Linked DNA regions of Blastochloris viridis. The protein of the gene in region 2 binds, or shares a complex with, the protein of the main gene of each other region. Links are inferred from orthologs where the notes say so. Each region holds a gene or a part of one and is shown on either strand. Other genes may lie near its edges.

The links.
Region 1: the proteins of BVIR_RS05410 (region 2) and eno are in contact, whole or in part, in a solved structure (PDB 2FYM), measured with the Escherichia coli proteins. The link is inferred for Blastochloris viridis from one-to-one orthologs.
Region 3: the proteins of BVIR_RS05410 (region 2) and pnp are in contact, whole or in part, in a cryo-EM structure (PDB 9QH0), measured with the Escherichia coli proteins. The link is inferred for Blastochloris viridis from one-to-one orthologs.

What each region holds. Positions count from the first base shown.
Region 1 is NZ_CP012946.1:2,116,497-2,125,019, reverse strand. The notes cover bases 63-2,980. They hold eno (phosphopyruvate hydratase), read left to right. Parts: upstream 63-838; coding sequence 839-2,122; downstream 2,123-2,980. Other genes in these bases: pdhA (pyruvate dehydrogenase (acetyl-transferring) E1 component subunit alpha), read left to right, coding at 2,835-2,980; BVIR_RS09365 (FtsB family cell division protein), read left to right, coding at 2,394-2,747; queF (preQ(1) synthase), read right to left, coding at 209-661; BVIR_RS09380 (thiamine phosphate synthase), read left to right, coding at 63-100. Also shown: more of BVIR_RS09380, read left to right, coding at 1-62; more of pdhA, read left to right, coding at 2,981-3,920; BVIR_RS09355 (pyruvate dehydrogenase complex E1 component subunit beta), read left to right, coding at 4,076-5,488; BVIR_RS09350 (pyruvate dehydrogenase complex dihydrolipoamide acetyltransferase), read left to right, coding at 5,497-6,855; lpdA (dihydrolipoyl dehydrogenase), read left to right, coding at 6,943-8,376. UniProt on the Escherichia coli protein: Catalyzes the reversible conversion of 2-phosphoglycerate (2-PG) into phosphoenolpyruvate (PEP). It is essential for the degradation of carbohydrates via glycolysis.
Region 2 is NZ_CP012946.1:1,210,723-1,220,974, reverse strand. The notes cover bases 4,392-7,792. They hold BVIR_RS05410 (Rne/Rng family ribonuclease), read left to right. Parts: upstream 4,392-4,751; coding sequence 4,752-7,592; downstream 7,593-7,792. In the rest of the region: BVIR_RS05420 (penicillin-binding protein 1A), read right to left, coding at 1-2,310; BVIR_RS05415 (N-acetylmuramoyl-L-alanine amidase), read right to left, coding at 2,643-4,025; BVIR_RS05405 (pyridoxal phosphate-dependent aminotransferase), read right to left, coding at 7,823-9,001; BVIR_RS05400 (M48 family metalloprotease), read left to right, coding at 9,242-10,252. UniProt on the Escherichia coli protein: Endoribonuclease that plays a central role in RNA processing and decay. Required for the maturation of 5S and 16S rRNAs and the majority of tRNAs. Also involved in the degradation of most mRNAs.
Region 3 is NZ_CP012946.1:3,450,572-3,460,346, reverse strand. Bases 1,817-4,740 are described here. They hold pnp (polyribonucleotide nucleotidyltransferase), read left to right. Parts: upstream 1,817-2,151; coding sequence 2,152-4,329; downstream 4,330-4,740. Outside these bases: 30S ribosome-binding factor RbfA, read left to right, coding at 1-246; rpsO (30S ribosomal protein S15), read left to right, coding at 1,407-1,676; BVIR_RS14990 (sensor domain-containing protein), read left to right, coding at 5,526-8,873; BVIR_RS14985 (class I SAM-dependent DNA methyltransferase), read right to left, coding at 8,765-9,700. UniProt on the Escherichia coli protein: Involved in mRNA degradation. Catalyzes the phosphorolysis of single-stranded polyribonucleotides processively in the 3'- to 5'-direction. Also involved, along with RNase II, in tRNA processing.

The DNA.
Region 1 (8,523 bases), 910 kb from region 2 along the record:
GGGCGGCGTGATGCGGGCCTCCGACCCTGGCGCGGACGTGCGGGAACTGTTCGCATCCATGAAGCGTCCCGCCGGCGTCTCTTCGGGCCGGCCCGGGTGACCTTCGCGCCCTCTATTCTGCCCGATGCAGAATCCTGCAATCCAGCCTGTCGGGGCAAGGGCCGCAGGCCCGCGCCCCGGGGCCGTCCGAAGACATCTGACGCGAACCTCACCGCCCGCGATATGGCGGCACGCCCTGGTCGGGGATGAACAGGCCCTGCGGCGGCGCGGCGGTCTGCCAGAAGATGTCGATCGGCATGCCCCCGCGCGGAAACCAGTAGCCGCCGATCCGCAGCCAGCGCGGCTCCAGCAGGCTCGCCAGCTTCTTGCCAACCGCGATGGTGCAGTCCTCGTGGAAGGCGCCGTGGTTGCGGAACGAGGCGAGGTAGAGTTTCAGCGATTTCGACTCCACCAGCCAGTCGCCGGGAACATAGTCGATCACCAGGAGCGCAAAGTCGGGCTGGCCGGTCACCGGGCACAGCGAGGTGAATTCCGGGCAGGTGAAGCGGGCGACGTAGTTGGTATCGGCGTGGGGGTTCGGCACGCGCTCCAGCAGCGCCTGGTCGGGCGAGGCGGGCAGGGCGACATGACGGCCGAGCTGAAGATGTGTTTCTGTTGTCATGAACCCGTCCTATCCGACAGTTCTGCTCCACGAAAGCAGGGTTTTGGGGACGTCCGGCACGCTGAATGCGTGGGATGCCAAGGGCGTACGGGTTTCCTCGGCGTTTGCGATCCTGTATGAGCCCACATACGCCTTCGTGTTTCCGATTATCGAACCATTCAACTAGGCAGGCGCGCCATGACCGCGATCGTCGACATTATCGCCCGCGAAATTCTCGACAGCCGAGGCAATCCGACCGTGGAGGTCGATGTGCGGCTGGAAGATGGCTCGCTCGGCCGCGCCGCCGTCCCGTCGGGCGCCTCGACCGGCGCACACGAGGCGGTCGAACTGCGCGACGGCGACAACAGCCGCTACCTCGGCAAGGGCGTGCTGCAGGCGGTCGAAGCGGTCAACGGCGAGATTTACGACGCGCTCGGCGGCCTCGACGCCGAGGATCAGGTCAAGGTCGACGAGATCATGATCGCGCTCGACGGCACGCCCAACAAGGCGCGCCTCGGCGCCAACGCCATCCTCGGCGTGTCGCTGGCGACCGCGAAGGCCGCCGCTGCCGCCAGCGGCCTGCCGCTCTACCGCTATGTCGGCGGCACCTCGGCGCGCCTGCTGCCGGTGCCGATGATGAACATCATCAATGGCGGTGTGCACGCCGACAACCCGATCGACTTTCAGGAATTCATGATCCTGCCGGTCGGCGCATCCACCATCGCGGATGCGGTGCGGGTGGGCTCCGAGGTCTTCCACACCCTGAAGGCGGCGCTGAAAAGCGCCGGCCACAACACCAATGTCGGCGACGAGGGCGGCTTTGCCCCCAACCTGCCGTCGGCCGAGGCCGCGCTCGACTTCATCGTCGCCTCGATCGAGAAGGCCGGCTTCAAGGTCGGCGACGAGGTGGCGATCGGCCTCGACTGCGCCGCGACCGAGTTCTTCAAGGATGGCGCCTACGTCTATGACGGCGAGGGCACCAAGCGCTCGCGCCAGCAGCAGGCGGAATACCTCGCCAAGCTGCTTGCCGGCTACCCGATCATCACGATCGAGGACGGCATGGCCGAGGACGATTTCGAGGGCTGGCGGATCCTCACCGATCTCATCGGCTCCAAGGTCCAGCTGGTGGGCGACGACTTGTTCGTCACCAACGTCGACCGCCTCGCCGATGGGATCGAGGGCGGCCTCGCCAACTCGATCCTGATCAAGGTCAACCAGATCGGCTCGCTGACCGAGACGCTGGCCGCCGTCGAAATGGCGCACAAGGCCGGCTACACCGCGGTGATGAGCCATCGTTCCGGCGAGACCGAGGACTCCACCATCGCCGACCTCGCAGTCGCGACCAATTGCGGGCAGATCAAGACCGGCTCGCTGGCGCGCTCCGACCGGCTGGCCAAGTACAACCAGCTGATCCGCATCGAAGAGGAACTGGGCGCCCAGGCCCGCTACGCCGGGTACGCGGCGTTCAAGGGGCTGGCCTGAGAACGGCGAGCGCTGCTGATCCAAGCGCGTCATCCCGGGCGCGGCGAAGCCGAGACCCGGGATCGTCAGCAGAACAAGGCACCTCTTCCTGCCGTAGATCCCGGATCGCGCGGCTTCGCCGCCTGTCCGGGATGACAGCTCTCTCCCGGGTCGTGCTGCTTCGCGGCTTGCCCGGGACGACGATCTTTGATCCCGGTCGGGCGAAGCGCGAGCCGGGGTTCGTGTCCGGATTTGTTAACGGGGGGTCAACCGCGGCCTGCGAAGTTGAGCCATGGTCGTCCGCCCCCTGCTTCGCCGCATCCTGTCCATCCTGCTGCTGTATAGCGTGACGGCGGCGGGTATCGCCTATTTCGCCTTCCACGGCTGGAACGGCGATCACGGCCTGCAGGCCAAGCGCGGCTTCGAGATCGAGATGGCCCGGCTGCACGAGGAACTCGACGCGGTGCGGGCGGAACGTCTGGCGATGGAGAAGAAGGTCGCGCTGCTGCGGCCGCAGAGCCTCGACCCCGACATGCTGGACGAGCGCGCCCGCGATCTGCTCAACTGGGCGCACCCGAACGATCTGGTGCTGGTCAAGCGGCCGTCCGCGACCGGCGTAGCCGAGCGCAACGCCGCCGTCCGCTGAATCCCGCGTGGGCAGACCGCCGTTCAAGGATTGGTTCCGTCGCAAAACGAACTATAACTTCCGATGGTACATTCCCGGGAGAACCGCATGGCTGTCGCCAAACAGAGCGCCGCAGGAGCCACGCCCGCCCGCGACAAGGCAGCCAAGCCGGCCGCCGCGCCAATTTCCGATTCGGCTGACGGAACCGGGGCCGCCGCGGCCGCCGCGCCGGCCGAGTTCAGCCGCGAGGAGGATTTTGCCGCCTACCGCGAAATGCTGCTGATCCGCCGCTTCGAGGAGAAGGCCGGCCAGATGTACGGCATGGGCCTGATCGGCGGGTTCTGCCACCTCTATATCGGCCAGGAGGCGGTGGTGGTCGGTATGCAGATGTGCCTGAAGCCCGGCGACCAGGTCATCACCGGCTATCGCGACCACGGCCACATGCTGGCCGCCGGCATGGACGCCCGCGGGGTGATGGCCGAGCTGACCGGACGCCGCGGCGGCTATTCCAAGGGCAAGGGCGGCTCGATGCATATGTTCTCGATCGAGAAGGGCTTCTATGGCGGCCACGGCATCGTCGGCGCCCAGGTCTCGCTCGGCACCGGCCTCGCCTTCGCCAGCCGCTACCGCGACAACGGACGGGTCAGCCTGACCTATTTCGGCGACGGCGCCGCCAACCAGGGCCAAGTCTACGAGAGCTTCAACATGGCGGCGTTGTGGAAACTGCCGGTGGTCTACATCGTCGAGAACAACAAATACGCCATGGGCACCTCGGTGAACCGCGCCTCGGCCCAGACCAACTTCTCCCGGCGCGGCATCTCGTTCGACATCCCCGGCGAGCAGGTCGACGGCATGGACGTGCGGGCGGTGCGGGCCGCCGGCCTGCGCGCGGTCGAGCACGCCCGCTCCGGCCAGGGTCCGTTCATCCTGGAAATGCTGACCTACCGCTATCGCGGCCACTCGATGTCCGACCCGGCCAAATACCGCGCCAAGGACGAGGTGCAGAAGATGCGGGATGAGCGCGACGCCGTCGAGCAGGTGCGCGCCCGCCTGATCGACAATGGCTGGGCAAGCGAAGACGGCGTCAAGAAGATCGACGCCGAGGTGCGCGCCATCGTCAACGAGGCAGCCGAATTCGCCACCCACGATCCGGCGCCCGATCCGTCTGAACTGTACACCGATGTGCTGCGGTGAGCGTTCGCGCGTCAGGCGGGTCGGAGCGCGACCGGCCCGACCGACGCGGAGGGGTGCTCCAAGTGTTTCGTTTGTCGCATTTCCTTTCGCAGAATCGGTTCCTGCTGTTGCGGAAAATGCTCTAGCTTTCATCTCCATCGCACGGGTGTTTCGTCATGCCCACCACTATCCTGATGCCCGCGCTCTCGCCGACCATGGAGAAGGGCAACCTCGCCAAATGGGTCAAGAAGGAAGGTGACCGCGTCAAATCCGGCGACGTCATCGCCGAGATCGAGACCGACAAGGCGACCATGGAGGTCGAGGCGGTCGACGAGGGCGTGCTCGGCAAGCTGCTGGTTGCGGAGGGGACGCAGGACGTCGCCGTGAACACGCCGATCGCGCTGCTGCTCACTGATGGCGAGGACGCTTCGGCGCTGGAGGCCGCGGCCTCGCCCTCGGCGCAGATGAAGGCGGGGCAGTCGGCCGCACCGGCCGAGGCGCGGGGCGCGGCGCCGGTACCGGCCGAAGCCAAGCCATCGCCGCCGGTGGTCGAGGTGACGCGGGCTGAAGGTGACAACGCCTCCGGCGAAATCCCGGCCGGCACCGAGATGGTGACGATGACGGTGCGGGAGGCGCTGCGCGACGCCATGGCCGAGGAAATGCGCCACGATCCCGACGTGTTCATCATCGGCGAGGAGGTCGCCGAATATCAGGGCGCCTACAAGGTCACCCAGGGCCTGCTGCAGGAGTTCGGCGCCCGGCGGGTGGTCGATACCCCGATCACCGAGCACGGCTTCGCCGGCCTTGGCGTCGGCGCGGCGATGGCGGGCCTGAAGCCGATCGTCGAGTTCATGACCTTCAACTTCGCCATGCAGGCGATCGACCAGATCATCAACTCGGCGGCCAAGACGCTTTATATGTCGGGCGGGCAGGTGACGTCGTCCATCGTGTTTCGCGGTCCCAACGGTGCCGCCGCCCGTGTTGCCGCCCAGCACAGCCAGGACTACGGCTCGTGGTACGCCCACATTCCCGGCCTCAAGGTGATCCAGCCGTTCTCGGCCGCCGACGCCAAGGGCCTGCTGAAGGCGGCGATCCGCGACCCCAATCCGGTGGTGTTTCTGGAGAACGAGATTCTCTACGGCCACTCGTTCCCGGTGCCGAAACTCGCCGACTTCGTGCTGCCGATCGGCAAGGCCAAGGTGGCGCGCGCGGGCACCGACTGCACCTTGGTGTCCTGGGGCATCGGCATGACCTATGCGCTGAAGGCCGCCGAAGAACTGGCCAAGAACCAGATTTATGCCGAGGTGGTGGATCTGCGCACGCTGCGGCCGATGGACATCGAGACCGTGGTGGCCTCGGTCAAGAAGACCAACCGCTGCGTGGTGGTGGAGGAGGGCTGGCCGCAATGCGGCGTCGCCGCCGAGGTCGGCATGCGCATCATGGAGATTGCGTTCGACGATCTCGACGCCCCGGTGAAGCGCGTCTCGGGCAAGGACGTGCCGATGCCCTACGCCGCCAACCTGGAAAAGCTCGCGCTGCCCACGGTGCAGGACGTCATCGACGCCGTGCGGGCGGTGACCTACAGGTAGAGAGCACCATGCCCATCGACATCCTGATGCCCGCGCTGTCCCCCACGATGGAGAAGGGCAACCTCGCCAAGTGGCTGAAGAATGAGGGCGATGCCGTCAAGACCGGCGACGTTCTCGCCGAGATCGAGACCGACAAGGCCACCATGGAGGTCGAGGCGGTCGACGACGGCGTGCTCGCCAAGATCGTGGTGCCGGCCGGCACCACCGACGTGCCGGTCAACCAGTTGATCGCCATTCTGGCCGGGGAGGGCGAGGATGTCGCAGCGGCGGCGTCGGCCGAGCCCAAGGCCGCGCCAAATTCGGCCGCTCCCGCCGGCGATGGTGCGGGCCAGCCCGCCGCAGCCGCGCCCCAGCCGGACGCGCCAGACGCAGCGGTCCCGCCGGCAAAGACGGCCAAGGCCGCCCCGGAGGCTGGCACCGCCAAGCCCAACGGCCGGGTGTTTGCTTCGCCGTTGGCGCGCCGGCTGGCGCGCGAGGCCGGCCTCGATATCGGCACGGTCGCCGGGTCAGGACCGCACGGCCGCATCGTGATGCGCGATGTCGAGGCGGCGCGGGCCGCCGGCCCGGCCTCGCAACCGGCGGCGGCCCCGGCTCCGGCAGCCCCGGTTCAGGCGCCGCCGGCCGGGCCGTCCGACGCGGCGATCCGGAAGCTGTTCGCGCCGGACTCGTTCGAACAGGTGCCGCACGACAATCTCCGCAAGGTGATCGCGCGGCGCCTCACCGAGGCCAAGACCACCATCCCGCATTTCTACCTGACCCGGGATGTCGAACTCGACGCCCTGCTCAGCTTGCGCGAGACCATCAACGCCAACGCCCCGAAGGGCCAGGACGGCACACCGGCCTTCAAGCTGTCGGTCAACGATTTCATCATCAAGGCCTTGGCGATGGCGCTGCTGCGGGTGCCGGACGCCAACGTGACCTGGACGGAAGCCGCGATGCTGCGCCACAAGCAGGCGGACGTCGGCGTCGCGGTCGCGATCCCCGGCGGGCTGATCACCCCGGTGGTGCGCGATGCCGGGCGAAAGTCGCTATCGGCTATTTCGAACGAAATGAAAGATTTGGCAGCAAAAGCCAAAGCAAGGCATTTGTTGCCGGAGGAGTACACTGGCGGCTCGACCGCGGTGTCGAACCTCGGCATGTTCGGGATCAAGGCATTCGCTGCGGTGATCAACCCGCCCCACGCCACCATTCTGGCGGTCGGCGCCGGCGAGCCGCGCCCGGTGGTGCGGAACGGCCAGCTCGCGGTCGCCACCATGATGAGCGCCACGCTGTCGACCGACCACCGCGCTGTCGACGGCGTGATCGGCGCCAAGCTGCTCGACGCCTTCAAGCGCTACATCGAGGCGCCGGTGACGATGCTGGTCTAGGAGCAACCGCGGCCCCTGGACCAACTGGAACGCAAAGCCGCCGCTTTGGAAGCCGAGCGCTGACCCGGCCGCGAACCCGGAGCCCCCATGCCCCCCTATGACGTCCTGATCATCGGCGCCGGCCCCGGCGGCTACGTCACCGCCATCCGCTCGGCACAACTGGGCCTCAAGACCGCGATCGTCGAGCGCGAGCACTTGGGCGGCATCTGCTCGAACTGGGGCTGCATCCCGACCAAGGCGCTGCTGCGCTCGGCCGAAGTGCTGCGAAACATCCAGCACGCCAGGGAGTTCGGCCTTTCCGCCGAGCGCGCGACATTCGACTTTCCGGCGGTGGTCAAGCGCTCGCGTGCGGTGGCGAGCCGCATGAACGCCGGCGTCGGCTTCTTGATGAAGAAGAACAAGGTCGATGTGATCTGGGGCGAGGCCAGGCTCACCGCACCCGGCGAGATTGAGGTCGCCGCGCCGTCGAAGCCCGCCGTCGAGCCGCAGACCCCGCCGCCCAAGGGCGTGCTCGGCCATGGCACCTACACGGCGAAGCATATCATCATCGCCACCGGGGCTCGGCCGCGCGCTTTGGCGGGCCTTGAGCCCGACGGCAAGCTGGTGTGGAGCTATTTCGAGGCGCTGAAGGCTGCCAGCGTGCCGAAATCGCTGCTGGTGATCGGCTCCGGCGCCATCGGCATCGAGTTCGCCTCGTTCTTCTGGGCATTCGGCGCCGAGGTGACCGTGGTCGAGGTGCTGCCGCAGATCCTGCCGTTCGAGGACGCCGAGATCGCCGCCTTCGCGCGAAAGGCGTTCGAGAAGGCCGGCATCACCGTCATCTCCGGCGCCAAGGTGACGAAGCTCGAAAAAGCCGAGGACAGCGTCACCGCCCACATCGACGATGGCACCGCGCCGCGCACCGCGACCTTCGAGCGGGTGATCGCGGCGGTCGGCGTGGTCGGCAATATCGAGAACCTCGGCCTGGAGGCGCTGGGGGTGAAGACCGCACGCGGCACCATCGTCACCGACGACATGTGCCGCACCAATGTCCCCGGCCTCTATGCCATCGGCGACGTCGCCGGCCCGCCGATGCTCGCCCACAAGGCCGAGCACGAGGGTGTCATCTGCGTCGAGGCCATTGCCGGCGGCTATCCCCACCCGCTGGACCGACGCATGGTTCCCGGCTGCACCTATTGCCACCCGCAGATCGCCTCGGTCGGGCTCAGCGAGGCCAAGGCCAAGGAGCAGGGCTTCGAGGTGCGGGTCGGGCGCTTTCCCTTCGTCGGCAACGGCAAGGCGGTGGCGCTGGGCGAGGACCAGGGTTTGGTCAAGACCATCTTCGATGCCAAAACCGGGCGGCTTCTCGGCGCCCACATGGTCGGCGCCGAGGTCACCGAGCTGATCTCGGGCTTCGTGGTGGCGATGAATCTGGAGACGACGGAAGAGGAGCTGATGCACACCATCTTCCCGCACCCGACGCTGTCCGAAACCATGAAGGAATCGGTGCTGGATGCCTACGGCCGGGCGCTGAACATTTGACATGAACCGAGTCGCGGCCTCGGCTGATCGAACGGCGGAGCGGTACGTGGTCGCGTGTCCTTGCCGCGGCGGTGGCGCGAACTTATGACAGTCGGACCTTGAGCGTGCGGAGCGCGCTGAAAGGCCGGCGCCGCCCGGCGGGAGTAT
Region 2 (10,252 bases):
ACGCAGGCCGGTCTTGGCGTTGATGCGGATCAGCTTGATGCCGGGCGGCACCCGGAATGGCACCGACGGCTTGTCGGCGAGCGCGAGCTTCATGAAGTCGCGGGCAACCGGCGCGGCGATGCCGCCGCCGGTGGCGCCCTTGCCGAGCGAGCGCGGCCGGTCGAAGCCGAAATAGGTCGCCACCACCAGATCAGGCGAGAAGCCGACGAACCAGACGTCCTTGGCGTCGTTGGTGGTGCCGGTCTTGCCGGCGATCGGCTTGCCCACCGCCTTCAGCGCCGTGCCGGTGCCGCGCTGGACCACGCCCTCCATCATCGAGGTGATCTGGTAGGCGGTCATCGGGTCGAGCACCTGCTCGCGCTTGTCGACCAGGGTCGGCTCGGGCTGGCCCGCCCAACTGTCGGCGTCGCAGCCCTGGCACTGCCGCTCGTCGTGGCGGTAGACGGTGTGGCCGTAGCGGTCCTGCACCCGGTCAATCAGGGTCGGCTTGATGCGGCGGCCGCCATTGGCGAACATGCCGTAGGCGCCGGCCATGCGCAAAAGCGTGGTTTCGCCGGCGCCGAGCGCCATCGACAGCACCGGCAGCATATCGTCATAGACGCCGAACCGCTTGGCGTATTCGGCGATCAGCGGCATGCCGACGTCCTGCGCCAGCCGCACCGTCATCACGTTGCGCGACTGCTCGATGCCGAACCGCAGCGTCTGCGGACCGTAGAACTTGCCGGAGTAGTTTTCCGGCCGCCACTTGTCCTGGCCCGGCCCCTGGTCGACCTCGATCGGCGCGTCCATCACCACCGTGGACGGGGTGTAGCCGTTGTCGAGCGCGGCGGCGTAGACGAACGGCTTGAACGACGAACCCGGCTGGCGCAACGCCTGGGTGGCGCGGTTGAACTGGCTTTCGTCGAACGAAAAGCCGCCGACCAGCGCCAGCACGCGGCCGGTCCACGGGTCGAGCGCGACCAGGCCGCCTTCCACGTCCGGCAGCTGGCGCAGCTTGAAGGTCTGGGCACCGGACGGGTCGGCCGAGAGCTGCTCGACATGGATGACGTCGCCGGGACGGACCACCTGGGCGACCTTGCTCACCGCCTTGCCCTTGTCCGGCCCCTGCGCCCAGCGCGCCCACTTCACGCCCTCCAGCGTCAGCAGGCCGATGTCGCGGGTGGTGGCGATCTGGCCGGAGCGCTCGCGCGGCGGCTGCAGGCCGATGCGAGCGGTCTGGTCGCCCGCTTCGAGCACCACCGCCAGCCGCCAGGAAATGTCGCTGAACGCGCGCATCTCGCCAAGCTTGGCGCCCCAGTCGCCGGCGGCAAGGTCGATGCGGCTGACCGGGCCGCGCCAGCCGCGCTGCTCGTCGAAGCGCACCAGGTGCTCGGTCAGCGTCTTCTTGGCGATCTGCTGCAACTTGGGGTCGAGCGTGGTGCGCACCGACAGCCCGCCCTCGTAGAGCTTCTTCTCGCCGTAGCGGTCGATCAGTTCGCGGCGCACCTCCTCGGCGAAGTACTCCGCCGCAAAGATATGGGCGCCGGTCGGCCGCGAGGTCACCTCCAGCGGCTGCTTCTTGGCGCGCTCGCCGTCCTCGGCGGCGATGAACTTCTCCTCGACCATGCGGTCGATCACCCAGTTGCGGCGCTCGATGGCGCGCTCGCGCTGGCGGAACGGGTGGAACAGCGTCGGCCCCTTGGGCAGCGCGGCAAGGTAGGCCGCCTCCGCCACGGTCAGTTCGTGCACCGACTTGTCGAAATAGAGCAGCGAGGCGGCGGCGATGCCATAGGCCCCCATGCCGAGATAGATTTCGTTGAGATAGAGTTCGAGGATCTTGTCCTTCGAATAGGTTCGTTCGATGCGCAGCGCCAGCAGCGCTTCCTTGACCTTGCGGTCGATCGAGACCTCGTTGGTGAGCAGGAAGTTCTTGGCGACCTGCTGGGTAATGGTCGAAGCGCCCTGCGGCCGGCGGCCGGTGCCCATGTTCTGCACATAGACCACCGCGGCGCGGGCGATGCCGGAGAAATCGAGGCCGCCGTGCTGGTAGAAATTCTTGTCCTCGGCGGCGAGGAAGGCCCCCACCACCAGTCTCGGCACCGCCTGGATCGGCAGATAAAGCCGGCGCTCGCGGGCGTATTCGGCGACCAGCGAGCCGTCCGTGGCGTGGACGCGCGTCATGATCGGCGGCTCATAGTTCTGCAGCGTCGAATAGTCCGGCAGATCCTGGGAGTATTTCCAAACGAAGTACGAGACGCCACCGACACCGACCAGGAACACCACCGTTCCGATCGCGAACAGGAAGCCGAAAAACCTGATCAAGAGGCGCATTTCGTTCCTTGCAGTCAGCTTTGGCGTTTCCGCACCCTGCGGGAACCCGATTTGCACAAGCCGGAACGGCCGCCGCACCGTTCAGGCGGCCGGCGGGTCGCGCCCGCCGGCCCACCGGCGTCCGGACCTTGGCGGCACCACAGCATGCCTCGCCCGCCTTCGTGGCAAAACGGAGGCCCGGCGGCAACGGCACACAATGTTGCGAGGCCTGGGCCCGCGAGACCTGGCGAGCCTGAGGCCTGCGCGCGCCGGCGCGCTGACCCGCACGCCTCATCAAAGCCGAAGCCGCAGTCAGCCGGCGTCCGGCGATCGGAGCCGGCAGCGCCATGCCGTCACTGCGGCGCGCGCACGCTCTCGTCCATGGTCCGGGTCGCCACGAACTCCTCGATGCCCTCCGCAATCGCCCGCGTCACCTTGGTGCGCCAGGCCTGGGAGGTGATCTGCCGCAGTTCCTCGCGGTTGGACAGGAAGCCGAGTTCGAGCAGGACCGAGGGCACGTCGGGAGCCTTGAGCACCTTGAAGCCGGCCGACTTCAGCGGCGTGCGGTGCATGCGCGCGGTCGGACGCAGTTCCTTGACCAGGGTGCGGGCGAAATGGATCGAGAACGACTTGGTCTCGCGCTGCACCAGATCGATCAGGATGTCGGCGACGTCGGCGGGCTCCTCGCCGAGATCGACGCCGGCGATGAGGTCGGCCTTGTTTTCCGACTCGGCCAGCCGCTCGGCCTCGGCGTCGGAGGCCTTCTCCGACAGGGTGTAGACCGAGGCGCCGGAGGCGAGGCCGTCGCGGACGCGCAGCGAATCGGCATGGATCGACAGGAACAGCACCGCCTCGCTGCGCCGCGCGATCCGCACCCGCTCGCCCAGCGGCACGAACACGTCCTCGGTGCGCGTCATCACCACCCGCACCCGGCCGCCGGCCTCCAGCCGCTCGCGCAGCATCAGTGCCACGTCGAGCACGATGGTCTTTTCGGTTTCGCCGCTGCCGCGCGCCGCCGCGCCACTGTCGATGCCGCCGTGGCCGGGGTCGATCACCACCACCGGCAGCTGGCCCTTGGCGCCGGGCGGCACCGGCTCCGGCTTGACCGCCAGCGCCGCCGCCTCGGCCCGCGCCGGCGTCTGGGTCTCGGCCGAGCGCAGGAAGGTGGCGCGATCGGTGCGCACCAGATCGACCACCAGCCGCGCCGGCTGGTCGTCGATCGCCTCCAGCACGAACGCCTTGTCGACCGCCACCGGCTCGCGCACTTCCAGCACGATGCGGGCCTTGCCGGGACTCACATTTCCGTAGCGGAAGTCCGTGATCAGGCCGCGGCCGTCGCGCCCCCCCTCCGACGGCAGCCGGAACTCAAGGCCGGGGATGTCGACCACCACGCGGTAGGGATCGGCCAGGGTGAACACCCGCATCTCGACCTTGGTCGAGAGGTCGAGAATCATCCGGCTGCGGGCGAGGTCGCCGGCGAACCGGACGTCGACCGCCACCGCACTCTGGGCCTTCGCCTTGGTGGCGTCATCCTTGACGGGATTGCCGGCCGCCCCCGCGACGGCATCCCTGGCGTCCGTGACCGCCTCGGGCACGGCGTCCTTGGCCGGCGCCGTCGCCGCGATCGCGGCGCCCTGGGCAAAAGCTCCGCCTTGGGCAAAGCCTGTGGAGGCCGCCGACGGAACGAGGGCGGCAGCGAGCAGCATCAGCGCAGCGACGCGACGAAACAGCACCATGAAGACCCGATGCACGACCCCGACGGTTAATCCCAGCTCTGCGATGGCTATGGCAGCCTTGTCCACATTTGGCGCCGAGTTTGGACCAAATACGGCAAGAATTATTCTAAATTTTGCCCATCCTCCTGCCCCATCCTGCCCGGCCGACCCTGCCCGGCGCTCGCTTCAGCTTGGCGCGGCAGCGAATCACCCCATCCGCGGCGCGCCGGCTTCAAGCGGAGCCTCGGCGGCGGATTCACCGGCCAAATCGCACCGCCGAGGGCCCGCCAGGGTTAACCTAATCTTGAAAGACGAGAGATTTCGCGGCGAACCTTGCCAATCGAGGGTAGCTCCCGTTATTTAAAGACGGCTCATGGTTCGTGGTTCCGGCAGGCCGCAGACGGTCCCGACCGCGCCGACAGCCGGCCAGCGGCGCAGGGACGATCTGTCGGTTCGCCTGCCGCGCAGCAGAATCGCTGCGTCAGCCCGGAAAACCATGCGTTATCGCGACATTGGCTTGTCGCGCCCGAGAGACGTAGACCGCGATGGATGCATCCGCGACCGCCTGCCTGAGACCCGCCGCATTTTCGCGGCCGGCAGCGTCGCGCTCCGCATTCTCCGGTTCTCCCCCACCGATTCGGACCCCTTTTGAGACACCGCGCGGCGTTTCGCCTCGCCAGAACGGACGGCGGTGTTTGACCGTCGCGTTCGCGATGCGACGGTTCGATGCCGCCCAGAGAGAGTTCAATGGCCAACAAGATGCTTATCGATTCCACCCACCCGGAAGAGACCCGGGTGGTCGTGGTGCGCGGCAACCGGGTTGAGGAGTTCGATTTCGAATCCGCCGCCCGCAAACAGCTCCGTGGCAACATTTATCTCGCCAAGGTCACCCGCGTCGAACCTTCGCTCCAGGCCTGTTTCGTCGAATACGGCGGCAATCGCCACGGTTTCCTCGCCTTCAACGAAATCCACCCCGACTACTACCAGATCCCGGTCGCCGACCGCTTGGCGTTGCTGGAAGAGGAAAAGCGTGCCGCCCGCGCCGAACGCGAGGCCGAGGACGCCAAGCTGAGGAACGACCGTAAGCGCCGCCGTCGCCGGCGGCCTGACAGCGCGGCGGTTGCCGCCCGCACCGTCGGCGTCGACGCCGTGGTGTCCGAGGCGCCGTCGCCGGAGACTGCCGAGCCGGCCACCGCCGCCGACGCGGTGCCGGCCGTGAGCGACGCGCTGCCCGCCACCGAATCGCCGGCCACCGAGGCGCCCGAAGCCGTCGCCGAACCCACCGTCGAGCCCGTCGCCGCGCCGTCCGAGCGCCGTCCCGCCAAGTCTGACGAAGATGAGGACGAAGACGAGGCGGAGGAAGACGAAGAGGACGAGGACGACGAAGAGGACGACGAAGAGGACGAAGACGACGACGACGAGGAGGAGGATGACGAGGACGACGAAGACGAAGACGAGGAGGATGACGACGAAGACGACGACGAGGATGAGGACGGCGCCGACAAGCCGGCCAAGGCCAAGGTCGTCGAGATCGTCGGCTCCGGCGAAGCGCTGGAGGAAATGCCCGAGCGTGTCGCCCGTCCGCTGCGCCGCCAGTATCGCATCCAGGAGGTGATCAAGCGGCGCCAGGTGCTGCTGGTCCAGGTCGTCAAGGAGGAGCGCGGCACCAAGGGCGCGGCGCTGACCACCTACCTCTCGCTCGCCGGCCGCTACTCGGTGCTGATGCCGAACACCGCCCGCGGCGGCGGCATCTCGCGCAAGATCACCAGCGCCGCCGACCGCAAGCGCCTGAAGTCGGTCGCCGCCGAGCTGGAAGTGCCGGAGGGCATGGGCGTCATCCTGCGCACCGCCGGTGCCAACCGCACCAAGACCGAGATCAAGCGCGACTTCGAATATCTGCTGCGGCTGTGGGAGACCGTGCGCGAGCTGACGCTGCAATCGAGCGCGCCGGCGCTGGTCTATGAGGAAGGCTCGCTGATCAAGCGCGCCATCCGCGACCTCTACAACAAGGACATCGACGAGGTGCTGGTGGCCGGCGAGGACGGCTATCGCGAGGCCAAAGAGTTCATGCGCATGCTCATGCCGAGCCATGCCAAGAACGTGCAGCCCTATCGCGAGACCGCGCCGATCTTTGCGCGCAGCGGGGTCGAGCCCCAACTCGACGCGATGTTCTCGCCGACGGTGCAGCTCCGGTCCGGCGGTTACATCGTCATCAACCAGACCGAGGCGCTGGTTGCGATCGACGTCAACTCCGGCCGCTCGACCCGCGAGCATTCGATCGAGGAAACCGCGCTCAAGACCAATCTGGAAGCCTCCGACGAGGTGGCACGCCAGCTTCGCCTGCGCGACCTCGCCGGCCTGATCGTGGTCGACTTCATCGACATGGACGAGAAGCGCAACAACCGCGCCGTCGAGCGCCGGCTGAAGGAAGCGCTGAAGAACGACCGCGCCCGCATCCAGGTCGGCCGCATCTCGCACTTCGGCCTGCTGGAGATGAGCCGCCAGCGCATCCGTACCGGCGTTCTGGAGAGCTCCTCGGAGATCTGCCCGCACTGCGGCGGCACCGGCCACGTCCGCGCCCCGGCATCGGTGGCGCTGCACGTGCTGCGCGCGATCGAGGACCTGCTGATCAAATCGGCCAGCCACGACCTCATCGTGCGCACCCGCACCCCGGTCGCGCTCTACTGCCTCAATCAGAAGCGCTCGCACCTGTTCGAACTTGAGCGCCGCTTCGGCGTGCTGATCGAGATCGAGGCCGATGATTCGATCACCGGCCAGATCCAGCACGTCATCGACAAGGGTGCCCTGGCCAAGGGTCCGGTGGTGCGCGCCGCGCTGGCACCGATCCAGCCCGACGCCATCGCGCCCGAGGACGAGGAGATCGAGGAGGTCGAAGCCGAAGCCGAAGCCGAGGTCGAGGCCGAGGTCGAGGTCGAGGACACCGAGGCCGAGGCGACCGCCGACAATGGCCGCGACGCCAATGGTCGGCGGCGGCGGCGGCGGCGGCGGCGCGGCCGCGATGACGCCCAGGGCGACCTGCCGGCCGAAAGCGCGGGCGAGCGCGATGACGCACCCCGGCTCGCCGCACCCCAGCCGACCGGCGAGGACGACGACGACGACGGCGAGGACGGCGACGAAGCTCGTGACGGTGCCGAGGCCGGCGATGCCAATAGCGAGGAACGGCGGCGGCGGCGGCGGCGCGGACGCCGCGGCGGCCGGCGCGGCCGGCGCGACCGCGAGGGGCTGCCGGGCGAGGACGCCGAGGCCGGCGAGGGCGACGACGAGGTGACGCTGCAGCCCACGCCCCGGCTCGAGCTGATCCCGCCGCTGGTCGACAGCGCCGAGCCGGCGACCATTGAGGCCGCCGAGCCCGCGCCGCAGGCCGAATCGCATCAGGCCGAGCCCATGCCGGTCGAGGTGCCGCGGGTCGAGGCCCCGGAGGTTGAGGCTCCGAAGGTTGAGGTCGCGCCGGTCACGGAGCCGGAATCGCAGCCGCGCGGAGAGCCGGTCCATCAGGTGCTGACCCCGGACGACGACAACCCGAATCGCCCCAAGCGCTCGGGCTGGTGGTCGCGCCGGGTCGGGTGACCGAGCAGCCGCGCTGACGAGTTGCAGAGCCCGGCCTTGCGCCGGGCTCTGTCGTTTTCAGCGTGGTGCGCTGGCGAACGATGTCGCCCGCTTGGTCGGGTTTCCGGCTGATCCCTGCGGGGGCCTATAGCCGAGGCCCTGAAGGCTGAGCTTTCTCGGCCTCATGGTGAGGAGGCGGCAAAAGCTGCCTCCTGGGCCGACCTGTGGCGTTCCGCGTCAGCGGCGCGCCCTCACCCGCGCTTCAGCCAGCCACCGATGCGCTCCACCGCCTCGCGCATGTCGTCGGCCGCGCCGGCATAGGAGAAGCGGATGAAATGGCGGCCGTCATAGGGGTCGAAGTCGACGCCCGGCGTCGCAGCCACCCCGGCCTCGGCCAGCATCGAGCGGGCAAAGGCGAGGCTGTCGTCGGTGAAGCCGCTGACGTTGGCGTAAAGGTAGAACGCGCCGTCGACCGGCAGGATGCGGTCGATGCCGATGCGCGGCAGTCCCTCGGTGAGGATGCGGCGGTTCTCGAGATAGCCGCGCTTCACCGCCTCCATCTCCGCAACGCCGTCGAACGCCGCCTCCGCCGCCACCTGGCTGAGCGTCGGCACCGAGATGGCGAGGTTCTGCTGCAGCCGCTCGACCGCGCGCACCAGCGGTTCGGGCACCACCATCCAGCCGACCCGCCAGCCGGTCATGCAGAAGTATTTTGAGAACGAGTTGATCACGGTCGCGCGGGGGGAGACCGCGGCGGCGGTTGCCGCCGGAAAGGCGTAGTCGAGCCCGTGATAGATCTCGTCGGAGACGAAACGGATGCCGGCGTCTTCGGCGGCGCCGATCAGCGCGGCGAGCGTCTGCCCGCTCATCATGGTGCCGGTCGGGTTGGCCGGGCTCGCCACCAGCACGCCGGCCAGCGGCACCTTGCGATGCTCGTCCGCAAGCGCCTCCGGCGTGATCGCCCACCGCGTTTCCGGCCCGGTGCGGATCAGCACCGGCTCGCAGCCCAGCGCCTTCAGGATCTGGCGGTAGGGCGGATAGCCGGGATTGGCGATGGCGACGCGGTCGCCCGGCTCGAACAGGCTGAGGAACGCCAGCACGAACGCCGCCGACGAGCCGGTGGTGGCGACGATGCGCGCCTCCGACACCTCGGTGCCGAAGGTCTCGGCATAATGGCGGGCGATGCGGCGCCGAAGCGACGGAATGCCGAGCGCGGTGGTGTAGCCGATGCGGCCCTCCGCCAGGCAGCGCGCGGCGGCCGCGCGCGCAGCGGCCGGCGCCGGCGCCGCAGGCTGGCCGACCTCCAGATGGACGACGCGGCCGCCGGCCTGCTCGATGCGAGCGGCCTCCGCCATGATGTCCATGACGATGAACGGCGCGATATCGGCGCGGGCGGCCGGACGGAGCAGCGGATCGAGCGGGCTGAGCATGCTTTCGCATAGCGCAAGGGCGGCGCGCGGGGAACCTGCGCGCGCGGGACTCGGCCCCGCCCGCGCCCGCAACGCCTCATTGTTGCCGCCTCCGCAGCCGAATTGATCGGGTCGGCCTTGCGCCCTATGGTCGCGCGTCGAGGCTGGACAGGAGCGCCGCCACCGATGTCTGACGTTTCGCCTGTCGTAAGGTCACCGCGCGCCCGCCCCGGCTGGGCGCGTCGTCTCGGTGCCGCCGCGATGGCCGTCACCCTCGCCGTGACCGCCGCCGCCTCGCCGCTGCTCGCCCCGCTCGCGCTCGCCCAGGGCCAGCCCAAGCTGCCGATCGTCCGCGACGCCGAGACCGAGGCGCTGCTCAAGGACTACATGGCGCCGGTGCTGCGCGCCGCCGGCCTGGCGCGGCAGAACATCGAAGTGACGCTGATCAACGATCGCGCCTTCAACGCCTTCGTCGCCGATGGCCGCCGCATCTTCGTGTTCCTCGGCACCCTGGTCGACGCCAAGACGCCGAACGAGGTGATCGGCGTGCTGGCCCACGAAACCGGCCACATCGCCGGCGGCCACCTCGCCCGCATGCGCCAGCAGCTCGCCGCGGCGCAATCGGCCTCGATCGTCGCCTTCCTGCTGTCGCTCGGCGCGGTCGCCGCCGGCGCCGCCAGCGGCTCCACCCGCGATTCCAATCTCGGCAGCGCGGTCGGCGGCATCGTCACCGGCCCGCAGGAGATGATCCGCCGCTCGCTGCTGTCCTATCAGCGCGGCGAGGAGCAGGCCGCCGACCGCGCCGCGGTCAACTATCTGCACGCCACCAAGCAATCGCCGAAGGGCATGCTCGACACCTTCCGCCGCATCGGCGACCAGAACCTGTTCATTTCGCGCGGCGTCGACCCCTACACCCTGTCGCACCCGCTGCCGCGCGAGCGCATCTCCCAGCTCGAAGAGCTGGTGGCGAAGAGCCCCTATCGCGACGTCCGCGATTCGCCGGCGCTGCAACTGCGGCACGACCTGATGCGGGCCAAGATCATCGGCTTCTTCGACAAGCCGGACACCGTGGCCCGCCGCTATCCGCTGAGCGACACCAGCCTGCCGGCGCGCTATGCCAGAGCCATCTCGGCCTACCGCTTCAACCAGGTCAACGACGCCATCCGCCAGATTGACGCCCTGATCGCGGCGCAGCCGGACAACCCCTATTTCCACGAGCTGAAGGGCCAGGCGCTGCTGGAGAGCGCGCGGCCGAACGAGGCGATCGCCCCG
Region 3 (9,775 bases), 2.2 Mb from region 2 along the record:
GGCGGCAAGGACGAGGCCTTGGTGCTCAAGGCGCTGGGGTCGCACCTGAAGTTCATCCGCACCGAGATCGCCCGCCGCGTCAATCTGCGCTACGCGCCGGACATCCGCTTTCACCGCGACGACCGCTTCGAGGAGGCCGAGCGCATCGACCGTCTGCTGCGCTCGCCCGAGGTGGCGCGCGACCTCGGCGCGGCCGAAACGCCCGACGATCCGGAAGACTCAGACGACGAGGAGACCAAGTCTTGAACGCTCCGCGGCGCCCCAAGCGCGATGTCGACGGCTGGCTGATCCTGGACAAGCCGGTCGGCATGACTTCGACCCATGCCGTCTCCATCGTCAAGCGGGCCTTCCAGGCCAAGAAGGCCGGCCATGCCGGCACGCTCGACCCGCTCGCCTCCGGCGTGCTGCCGATCGCGCTCGGCGAGGCCACCAAGACGGTGCCGATGGTGATGGACGGCCGCAAGGCCTACCGCTTCACCGTGCGCTGGGGCGTTGAGACCGACACCGACGACGCCGAGGGCCGCGCGGTCGCGACCTCGGAGGTCCGGCCCGACCCGGCTGCGGTGCGGGCGCTGCTGGCGCGCTTCACCGGCGAGATCCTGCAGGTGCCGCCGCGCTATTCGGCGATCAAGATCGACGGCGAGCGCGCCTACGACCTCGCCCGCGAGGGCGAGGAGGTGGTGCTGGAGGCGCGCCCGGTGATCATCGACAGCCTGGAGCTGGTGGCGGTGCCCGATCGCGACCACGCCGAGTTCGAGGCAATCTGCGGCAAGGGCACCTATGTGCGGGCGCTCGCCCGCGACATCGGCCGCGTGCTCGGCACCCACGGCCACGTCGTTGCGCTGCGGCGGACCTCGGTCGGCCCGTTCCACGCCGACACTGCGGCGGCGATTGCGCCGCTCGAGGCGCTGTTCGACGCCGAACCGGAGGCGCGGCTCGCCGCCATCCGCGCGCTGGTGCAGCCGGTCGAATCGGCGCTGACCCAGCTCGCCTGCGTTCCGGTCAGCTCCAACGACGCCGCACGGCTGCACCGTGGCCAGCCGGTGCTGCTGCGCGGCCGCGACGCCCCGGTGATGGCCGGGCTGGTCTACGTCACCGCCGGCGGCAATCTGGTTGCGCTGGCCGACGTCGAGCAGGGCGAACTGGTGCCCAAACGGGTGTTCAAGCTGGCCGGAGCGCGGCTCTGAAGATGCGTCAGCGAGCCCCGGTTGCAGGCGATTTGCCGCGCTCCTGGGAAGGTGTTATACGCGCAATCCCCCGCCTCGGCCGTATCCCGGCCGGGCGGATCTCGATGCGACGCGGCTGGACGACATCCCGGCCGCTGCCGCAACCGCTTTGGCGGATGGGCAAGACCAACAACGGCGCTCACCGCCGCCGATTTTTCCACGACATAGAAAGGACTCCTGATGTCGATCACGGCCGAGCGCAAGGCGCAGCTGATCCAGGAATACGCCACCAAGCCGGGCGATACCGGCTCGCCTGAAGTCCAGGTCGCGGTGCTCACCGAGCGCATTGCCAACCTGACCGGGCACTTCAAGACCCACGGCAAGGACAACCACTCTCGCCGCGGCCTTCTCAAGATGGTGTCGACGCGCCGCTCGCTGCTCGACTACGTCAAGGCCAAGGATGAGCAGCGCTATCGCACGCTGATCGAGCGACTCGGCATCCGCCGCTGACGCCGGCGCCGCAAGGACGGGGAAGACCAGTCTTGCGGCCGAGGTTGCGACAGGCCAAACGCGTTGGAGGCGCTCCGATCGGGCTCGACCTGGCGGCAGGCGGCTCCAACGAAACAGCGGGTCGGGCGGTTCGCCCGGTCCACCGGCGGCGCGCCGCGCCGCCGCCGCATTGCGGCATCAAGCGGAGGGTCGCGACCCGTCCGCCAGGATGGAGGTCCAGCGCCTTCGTTTGGGGGCTGGTGCGCATCATCCGACGTTCAACACGCTGGGCCGACCTCTTGACGTTCGCGGAAGGCGAGGTCGCCCGCAAGGATTTTTTCGCCCGTGACGAAGGCCTCGGCAGGATCGCCGGATGCTGTTGCGCTCAAGGACTGGGCGCGCGCCGATTTGGCGTGCGCGCGTCGGGTCCGCCCCGCAGCCTCCCGCCGTCTTGCTCGCGGCCTTCGCCTCGGCGATAGCCAAGGAGAAAGACCACATGTTTGAAATCCATCGGGAAGAGCTGATCTGGGCCGGCCGCAAGCTGACCATCGAGACCGGAAAGATGGCGCGTCAGGCCGACGGCGCCGTCGTCGTCACCTATGGCGAGACCAAGGTGCTCGCCACCGTGGTGTCGATGAAGGAGCCCAAGCCGGGCGTCGACTTCTTCCCCCTCACCGTCAATTACCAGGAGAAGTTCTACGCCGCGGGCCGCATCCCCGGCGGCTTCTTCAAGCGCGAAGGTCGCCCGACCGAGCGCGAGACCTTGATCTGCCGTTTGATCGACCGCCCGATCCGCCCGCTGTTCCCGGACGGCTATCGCCACGACACCCAGGTGGTGGTGACGACGCTGTCGCACGACCTTGAGTCCGATCCCGACATTCCGGCCTTGCTGGCGGCGTCCGCCGCGCTGACCATCTCGGGCATTCCGTTCATGGGTCCGGTCGGCGCCGCCCGCGTCGGCTACATCAATGGCGAGTTCGTGCTCAACCCGCAGCTCGACGAGATGAGCGAGTCCAAGCTCGACCTCGTGGTCGCCGGCACCGCCGACGCCGTGCTGATGGTCGAGTCGGAAGCCAAGGAGCTGCCCGAGGACGTCATGCTCGGCGCGGTGATGTTCGGCCACAAGCACTTCCAGCCGGTGATCGACGCCATCATCCGCCTCGCTGAGAAGGCGGCGAAGGAGCCGCGCGAGCTGAAGGTGGCGGACTCCTCGGAGCTCGAGAACGCCGTTCTCGGCCTGATCGAGGGCGATCTGCGCGAGGCCTATCGCATCGCGGCCAAGCAGGAGCGCCACGACAAGGTCGACGCCGCCCGCGCCAAGGTCATTGCGGCGCTGCTGCCGGAAGGCGGCGAGGCGCGCTGGACGGCGTTGCAGGTGAAAGAGGCGTTCAAGACGATCGAAGCCAAGATCGTGCGCTGGAACATCCTCGACACCGGCATCCGCATCGACGGCCGCGACGTCAAGACCGTGCGCCCGATCGTGGCCGAAGCCGGCGTGCTGCCGCGCGCTCATGGCTCGGCGCTGTTCACCCGCGGCGAGACCCAGGCGCTGGTGATCGCCACGCTCGGCACCGGCGAGGACGAGCAGTTCGTCGATGCCCTGGAGGGGACCTACAAGGAACCCTTCATGCTGCACTACAACTTCCCACCATTCTCGGTCGGCGAGACCGGCCGCATGGGCGGGCCCGGCCGCCGCGAAATCGGTCACGGCAAGCTGGCCTGGCGCGCCATTCACCCGATGCTGCCGCCGCACCACGAGTTCCCCTACACCTTGCGCGTGGTGTCGGAGATCCTGGAGTCGAACGGCTCCTCGTCGATGGCCACGGTGTGCGGCACCTCGCTCGCCCTGATGGACGCCGGCGTGCCGCTGCGCCGGCCGACCGCCGGCATCGCCATGGGCCTGATCCTGGAAGGCGAGCGCTTCGCGGTGCTCACCGACATCCTGGGCGATGAGGACCACCTCGGCGATATGGACTTCAAGGTGGCGGGCACGTCGGAAGGCGTCACCTCGCTGCAGATGGACATCAAGATCGCCGGCATCACCGAAGAGATCATGCGGGTCGCCCTCGGCCAGGCCAAGGACGGCCGCCTGCATATTCTGGGCGAAATGTCCAAGGCGCTGACCTCGGCGCGCGCCGAGCTCGGCGAGCACGCCCCGCGCATTGAGGTGATGCACATTCCGGTCGACAAGATCCGCGAAGTGATCGGTTCGGGCGGCAAGGTGATCCGCGAGATCGTCGAGAAGACCGGCGCCAAGATCGACATCCAGGACGACGGCACCGTCAAGGTCGCATCCGCCAACGGCGAATCGATCCGCGCGGCGATGAACTGGATCAAGTCGATCGCCTCCGAGCCGGAAGTCGGCCTGATCTATGACGGCACGGTGGTGAAGGTCACCGACTTCGGCGCGTTCGTGAACTTCTTCGGCTCGCGCGACGGCCTCGTCCACATCAGCCAGCTTGCCTCCAAGCGGGTGCAGAAGGCTTCCGACGTCGTCAAAGAAGGCGACAAGGTCAAGGTGAAGCTGCTCGGCTTCGACGAACGCGGCAAGGTGCGGCTGTCGATGAAGGTGGTCGACCAGGAGACCGGCGAGGACATCGAGGCCAAGCAGAAGGCCGAGGAGGCCAAGCAGCGCGAGCAGCAGGGCGACGGCGAGGCCGGCCAGGCGCAGTGACCAAACGTCCCGCGATCACGCTGTGATCGGGACGGTATTCGCGAAAGGGCGGCCCAACGGCCGCCCTTTTTCGTCGCGGGGTGTCACGTTTGCCGGTTATCCGCACCAGCCCGTCGCGGTCGGCGATGACGATTGCCTCGGTCGAGGTCTCGATCAGCCGCTGGGCGTGGCAACCGCGGCAGTCCTCCATGGTTGTCGCCAGCGGTAACGACGTTTCGCGGTGTGCGGGAAAGGCTGGCCCACGTTACGAGCATGCCGGCGGCGTGCCGGAGCGTCCGTTTCGCGTTCGGAATTTCCAAGAAATCCAGCGGCTTGCGCTCCGCTGCCATGCCGCCGCCGCACCGGCAATGCCGGGCGAATCGGCCAGGCAACGCCCCCGCCGACGGGACGTTAAACCCTTGATTAACGCGAGGTAAGTTGTAGCTTATTTCCGTTACTTGACCGATTCGCACCCGAAATTCCATTGGGCAGGGCCACGATGAGCTCCCTCCCTGTCATCGGCGGACGCCTTGCCGGGTACCTCGAAGACTTCGCCAAGGCACCGACCGAGCGAGGGGCGGTAGACCCGCGGCCCCGCCTCTCCGCCTCCGCCGATGACGGCGGGGCGTCGGGCGGGCGTGACACCGCGCGCGATACCGAAACGGTGGCGAGCGCGAGGCTGGAGACGGCCCCGGAGCCGAGCACCCCGCCGATACGAGCGACCCACCTGCGCGGCCGGCTGGTCGATCGGCTCGTTTAGTATTCCGGATACGGTTTCCGGATGATCACGTCGTGATCCCAGCAACGCCCTCGCCAAAAATCCTTGATCGGAAGGGGTCTTTCCGGCGACCGGACTTTGAAGCTGAGGCCGGATCGGCCGGATTTCGGTGTCCGGAGCGACCGTCCGGATATCGGACGATGGCGCATTTTGGGCGAACGGTGGCCGAATAGCGCAACAGCAAAGCGACCAGCCCGGAATTGCAGCCATAACGGGCGCATTCGAACGCGCCGGCGTCAGGCCGCGACCGTAATGCCGGCGTGGCGGCTGTCGCAGAAACCACCCGAATTTTCGAAGTTTCCATCAATCTCGTTTTTACGAACGGTGGTTACCATTACAACCGTTAGCCGTCACCATCACTCGCAACGTGCGACTGGCCGTCCCACCCGGGTGCGGATCGCCGGTCGATGCGGTGCGCAAGGGCAGCGAACGCCAAGCCATGACCGGAATTGGATCACACGGCGCTAGTTTTCGCTCGTCCGAGGGCGAAGGTCATCACCTCGCGCCGCCGGTCGCGGCAGCGGACCTTGCCGCCCGGCTCGGCGCGCTCGACCGCACCGCGCTGGTCGCCGAGTTCGATGGCGCCGGCCGCTTCGTCAGCGTCAACGACACGCTGTGCCGCGCCATCGGCGTCGTCGGTGCGGCCCTGATTGGGAAGAGCTACCTCGCGCTGACCGCTGGCGTGCGGCCGCCCGAGGCGGCGGCATTCGCCGCGGCGATGGCGGCGGGGCGAACGTGGCGCGGCGACGTTCGCGTTCGCACAGGGCGCGGCGACCACATCTGGCTCGACCTCGCTTTGACGCCGCGGCCCGACGCCGAGGGCCGGGTCGGCTGCACCGCCATCGGCCTCGACATCACCGGCCGCAAGGACACCGAGCACGCCCTTCGCCGCCGCGAGACGCTCTATCGCTCGATGATGATGGCGCTCGGCGAGGGCATCTTCATCCTCGACGCCGAGGCCCACATCATCTCCGCCAACCCGGCCGCGGGCCGCATCCTCGGCGTCAACCACGAGGAACTGATCTATCCCAACTCCGGCGGTCCGCGCTGGGATGCCGTCACCGAGCACGGCCAGCCGCTGCCGGTGCGGCGGTTTCCGGCGATGGTGACGCTGGCCACCGGCCTGCCGCAGCGCAACGTGGTGATGGGGCTGCGCGGCGCCGGCAGCGGCACCACCTGGGTTTCCGTCAATTCGGAGCCGATCTTCGAGGCCGGCAGCACAAGACCGAGCGCGGTGATCACCTCGTTCACCGACATCACCGCCCGCAAGCAGGCCCAGGAGGTGCTGGCCGAGGCGGTCGCCGCCATTCCGGACGGTTTTGCGGTCTATGACGACAGCGATCGGCTGTTGATGTGCAACGATGCCTACCGCGCGTTCTACGCACACTCCGCGACGGCGATTAGGCCCGGCGCCGGCTTCGAGGAGATCCTGCGCTATGGGCTCGCCCACGGCCAGTATCCGGAGGCGGGCGAGGCCGCCGAACAGCAAGAAGCGTGGGTGGCCGAGCGGCTCAGGCTGCACCGCTCCCCCTCCAGCGACAGCCTTCAGTTGCTGGAGAACGGGCGCTGGCTGCAGCTGCGCGAGCGGCGCACCCCGTCCGGCTACACCGTCGGCCTTCGCATCGACGTCAGCGAGATCAAGCGCCACGCCGCGACGCTGCAGGCGGTGGTCGACAATTTTCCCGGCGGCGTGTCGTTTTTCGACAGTGACCTCAATCTGGTGGTCTGCAACGTGCAGTTCCGCACCCTGCTCGAGCTGCCGGACGAGCTGTTCGCGCACGGCCTGCCGACGCTGGAGATGATCTTCCGCACCAATGCCGAGCGCGGCGAATACGGCCCCGGCGACCCGGCGCGGCAGGTGCGGGCGCGGCTGGAGCTGGCGCGGCGCGGCGAGCCGCACCTGTTCGAGCGCGTCCGCCCCGACGGCACCGTGGTCGAGATCCGCGGCACGCCGGTGCCCGGCGGCGGCTTCATCACCACCTATGTCGACATGACCGCGCGCCGCGCCGCCGAAAAGCTGCTCAGCGACAGCGAGCGCCGCGCCCGCGAGAAGTCGGCGGCGCTGCAGATCACACTGGCGCACATGAGCCAGGGCCTCACCATGTTCGACGCCGACGGCAAGCTGAAGGTGTGGAACGACCGCGTCGTCGATATGTACGGCCTGCCGTCGGACGTGATGAGCCGCGGCGCCAGCTTTGCCGACATCCTGAAGGCCTGCCAACCATTTCACACCTTCGACGACGGCGTTGACACCTTCGTCGGCGCGCTGTGGCAGGAGCTCGCCCAGGGCAACACCTTCGCCGACACATGGCGCCTCAGCGACGGGCGGGTGATCGCGGTGGTCCACACCCCGATCGCCGACGGCGGCTGGGTGTCGACCCACGAGGACGTCACCGAGCGCGAGCACGCCGCGCGGAAGATCAGCCATCTCGCCCACCACGATCCGCTCACCGGCCTTGCCAACCGCGCCCATTTCAAGGCTGAGGTCGAAGCCGCGCTGGCCCAGGGCGCTGCCCGCGGCGACAGCCTTGCCGTGCTGCTGGTCGACCTCGATCGCTTCAAGCCGGTCAACGACACCCTCGGCCACGCCGCCGGCGATCAGCTGCTGCAGGTGGTGGCGGCGCGGATGCGCGCCGAGGTCGGCGCCGGCGACGTGGTGGCGCGGCTCGGTGGCGACGAGTTCGCCATCCTGCAGCGCAGCCGGCCCGACCAGCACGCCGCCGCCGTCGCGCTCGCCGCCCGCCTGATCGAGCGCATCGGCAGCGTGTTCGATCTGGACGGCCGGCAGGTGGCGATCGGCGCCAGCATCGGCGTTGCCATCGCGCCGGAGGGCGGGCGCACCGTCGGCGAGCTTCTGCGCGCCGCCGACCTCGCGCTCTACAAGGTCAAGGGCAGCGGCCGCAACGCCTTCCGCGTCTTTGACGAGGGGCTCGACAGCGAGGCCAGCAGCCGCTGCCGCACCGAGGCCGAGTTGCGCGAGGCGATCGCCGCCGGCGCGCTCGAACTGCATTTTCAGCCGATCGTGGCGTTTCCGGACGAGAGCGTGTGCGGCATGGAGGCGCTGGTGCGCTGGCGCCACCCCAGCCGCGGCCTGTTGATGCCCGACCAGTTCATCGCCCTCGCCGAGGACACCGGCCTGATCGTGCCGCTTGGCGAGTGGGTGCTGCGCCACGCCTGCTTCGAGGCGGCGCGCTGGCCGGGCCACGTCCGCCTCGCCGTCAACATCTCGCCGAACCACATCAAGAAGCGCACCCTGGTCCGCAGCGTCATCCAGGCGCTGGGCGCCGCCCGGCTGCCACCCGAGCGGCTGGAAATCGAGGTCACCGAAACCGTGCTGCTGCTGCACGACGAGGCGATCCTGGCCGAACTCCAGCAGTTGCGCGATCTCGGCGTCGCGGTGGTGCTGGATGATTTCGGCACCGGCTATTCCTCGCTGTCGCACCTTCGGATGTTCACGTTCGACAAGATCAAGATCGACCGGCTGTTCGTCGCCGAGGTTGCCGAGCGGCCGGACTGCGCCGCCATCGTCTGCGCGGTCACCGGCCTCGCCCGGAGCCTGGGCATGGCCGCCACCGCCGAAGGCGTCGAAACCGCGGAGCAGGCGCGGCTGCTGCGCGCGGCCGGCTGCACCCACGCCCAGGGCTATCTGTTCGGCCGCCCCCAGCCGGCCGCGGCGGCCTACGACGTCGCCGTCTCCGGGCTGGCGGTTTCCGGTTTGGCCAGCACCGCGACCAGGCCCGGCACCGGCACGCCGCCGTCCTGCCGCGCCGAGGCCTCGGCGAGATAGGCGATCTCGAGCCCGGCGGCATCGGCGCGTTCGCGCAGATAGTCGGCGCCGTGGCGGTAGCGCAGGCTCAGGTGCAGCTCGACCCCGGCCTCGCAGCGCTCCAGGGTGGCGGCGAACAGGCCCCCCGGCTCCAGCACCCGCGCCACCTGCGCCAGCACCGGGCCGAGTTCGCCGACATAGACCATGGTGTCGGCGGCGACGATCAGGTCGGCCGCCGCGGCCGGCTCCAGCGTCAGCGCGGCGAGCAGGTCGGCGCGCACCAGCGCGTCGTAGCAGCCCCGCCGTTTCGCCTGCGCCAGCATGCCGGCCGAGAGGTCGATGCCGATCAGCGTTGCGCAGTGCGGCCGCAGCGCGGCGCCGATCAGCCCGGTGCCGCAGCCGAGGTCGAGGCAGCGGCGGACACGGAAGTCGCCGCCGCGCAGCGAGGTCAGCGCCGCCGCCAGCAACTGCGGCCCGTTGTAGCCGAGCCGGTCGACCAAAGCGTGGTCGAACTCCGGCGCGTACTGGTCGAACAGCTGCTCGACGTAACCCGACGCCATGGCGTCGGCGACCTCGCGGTCGCCGAGCCGCGCCAGCCACAGCCCGGCGCCGAGCTCGTCGCCCGGATCGGCGTCGCGCGCGTGGCGGAACGCGTTGGCAGCGGCCTCGCGCACGCCGAGGATCTGGTTCGCCTCGCCCAGCGCAAACCAAGCCGCGGCCCAGCCCGGCGCGATTTCCACGGTCTGGGCGAGAAGGTCGGCGGCGGCGGCGAGGTCGCCGTCGCGGCGATAGTCCAAAGCGAGATTGTACCGGCGGTCGGCCAGGGGATCGCCGGAGGAGCGGAACACGGGAGTTTTGAGACGCACGGGCGGTGACGCGGGGTTGTGGGTCGCGAAGTCGCAGAGCCGATCTCGCCGAACACC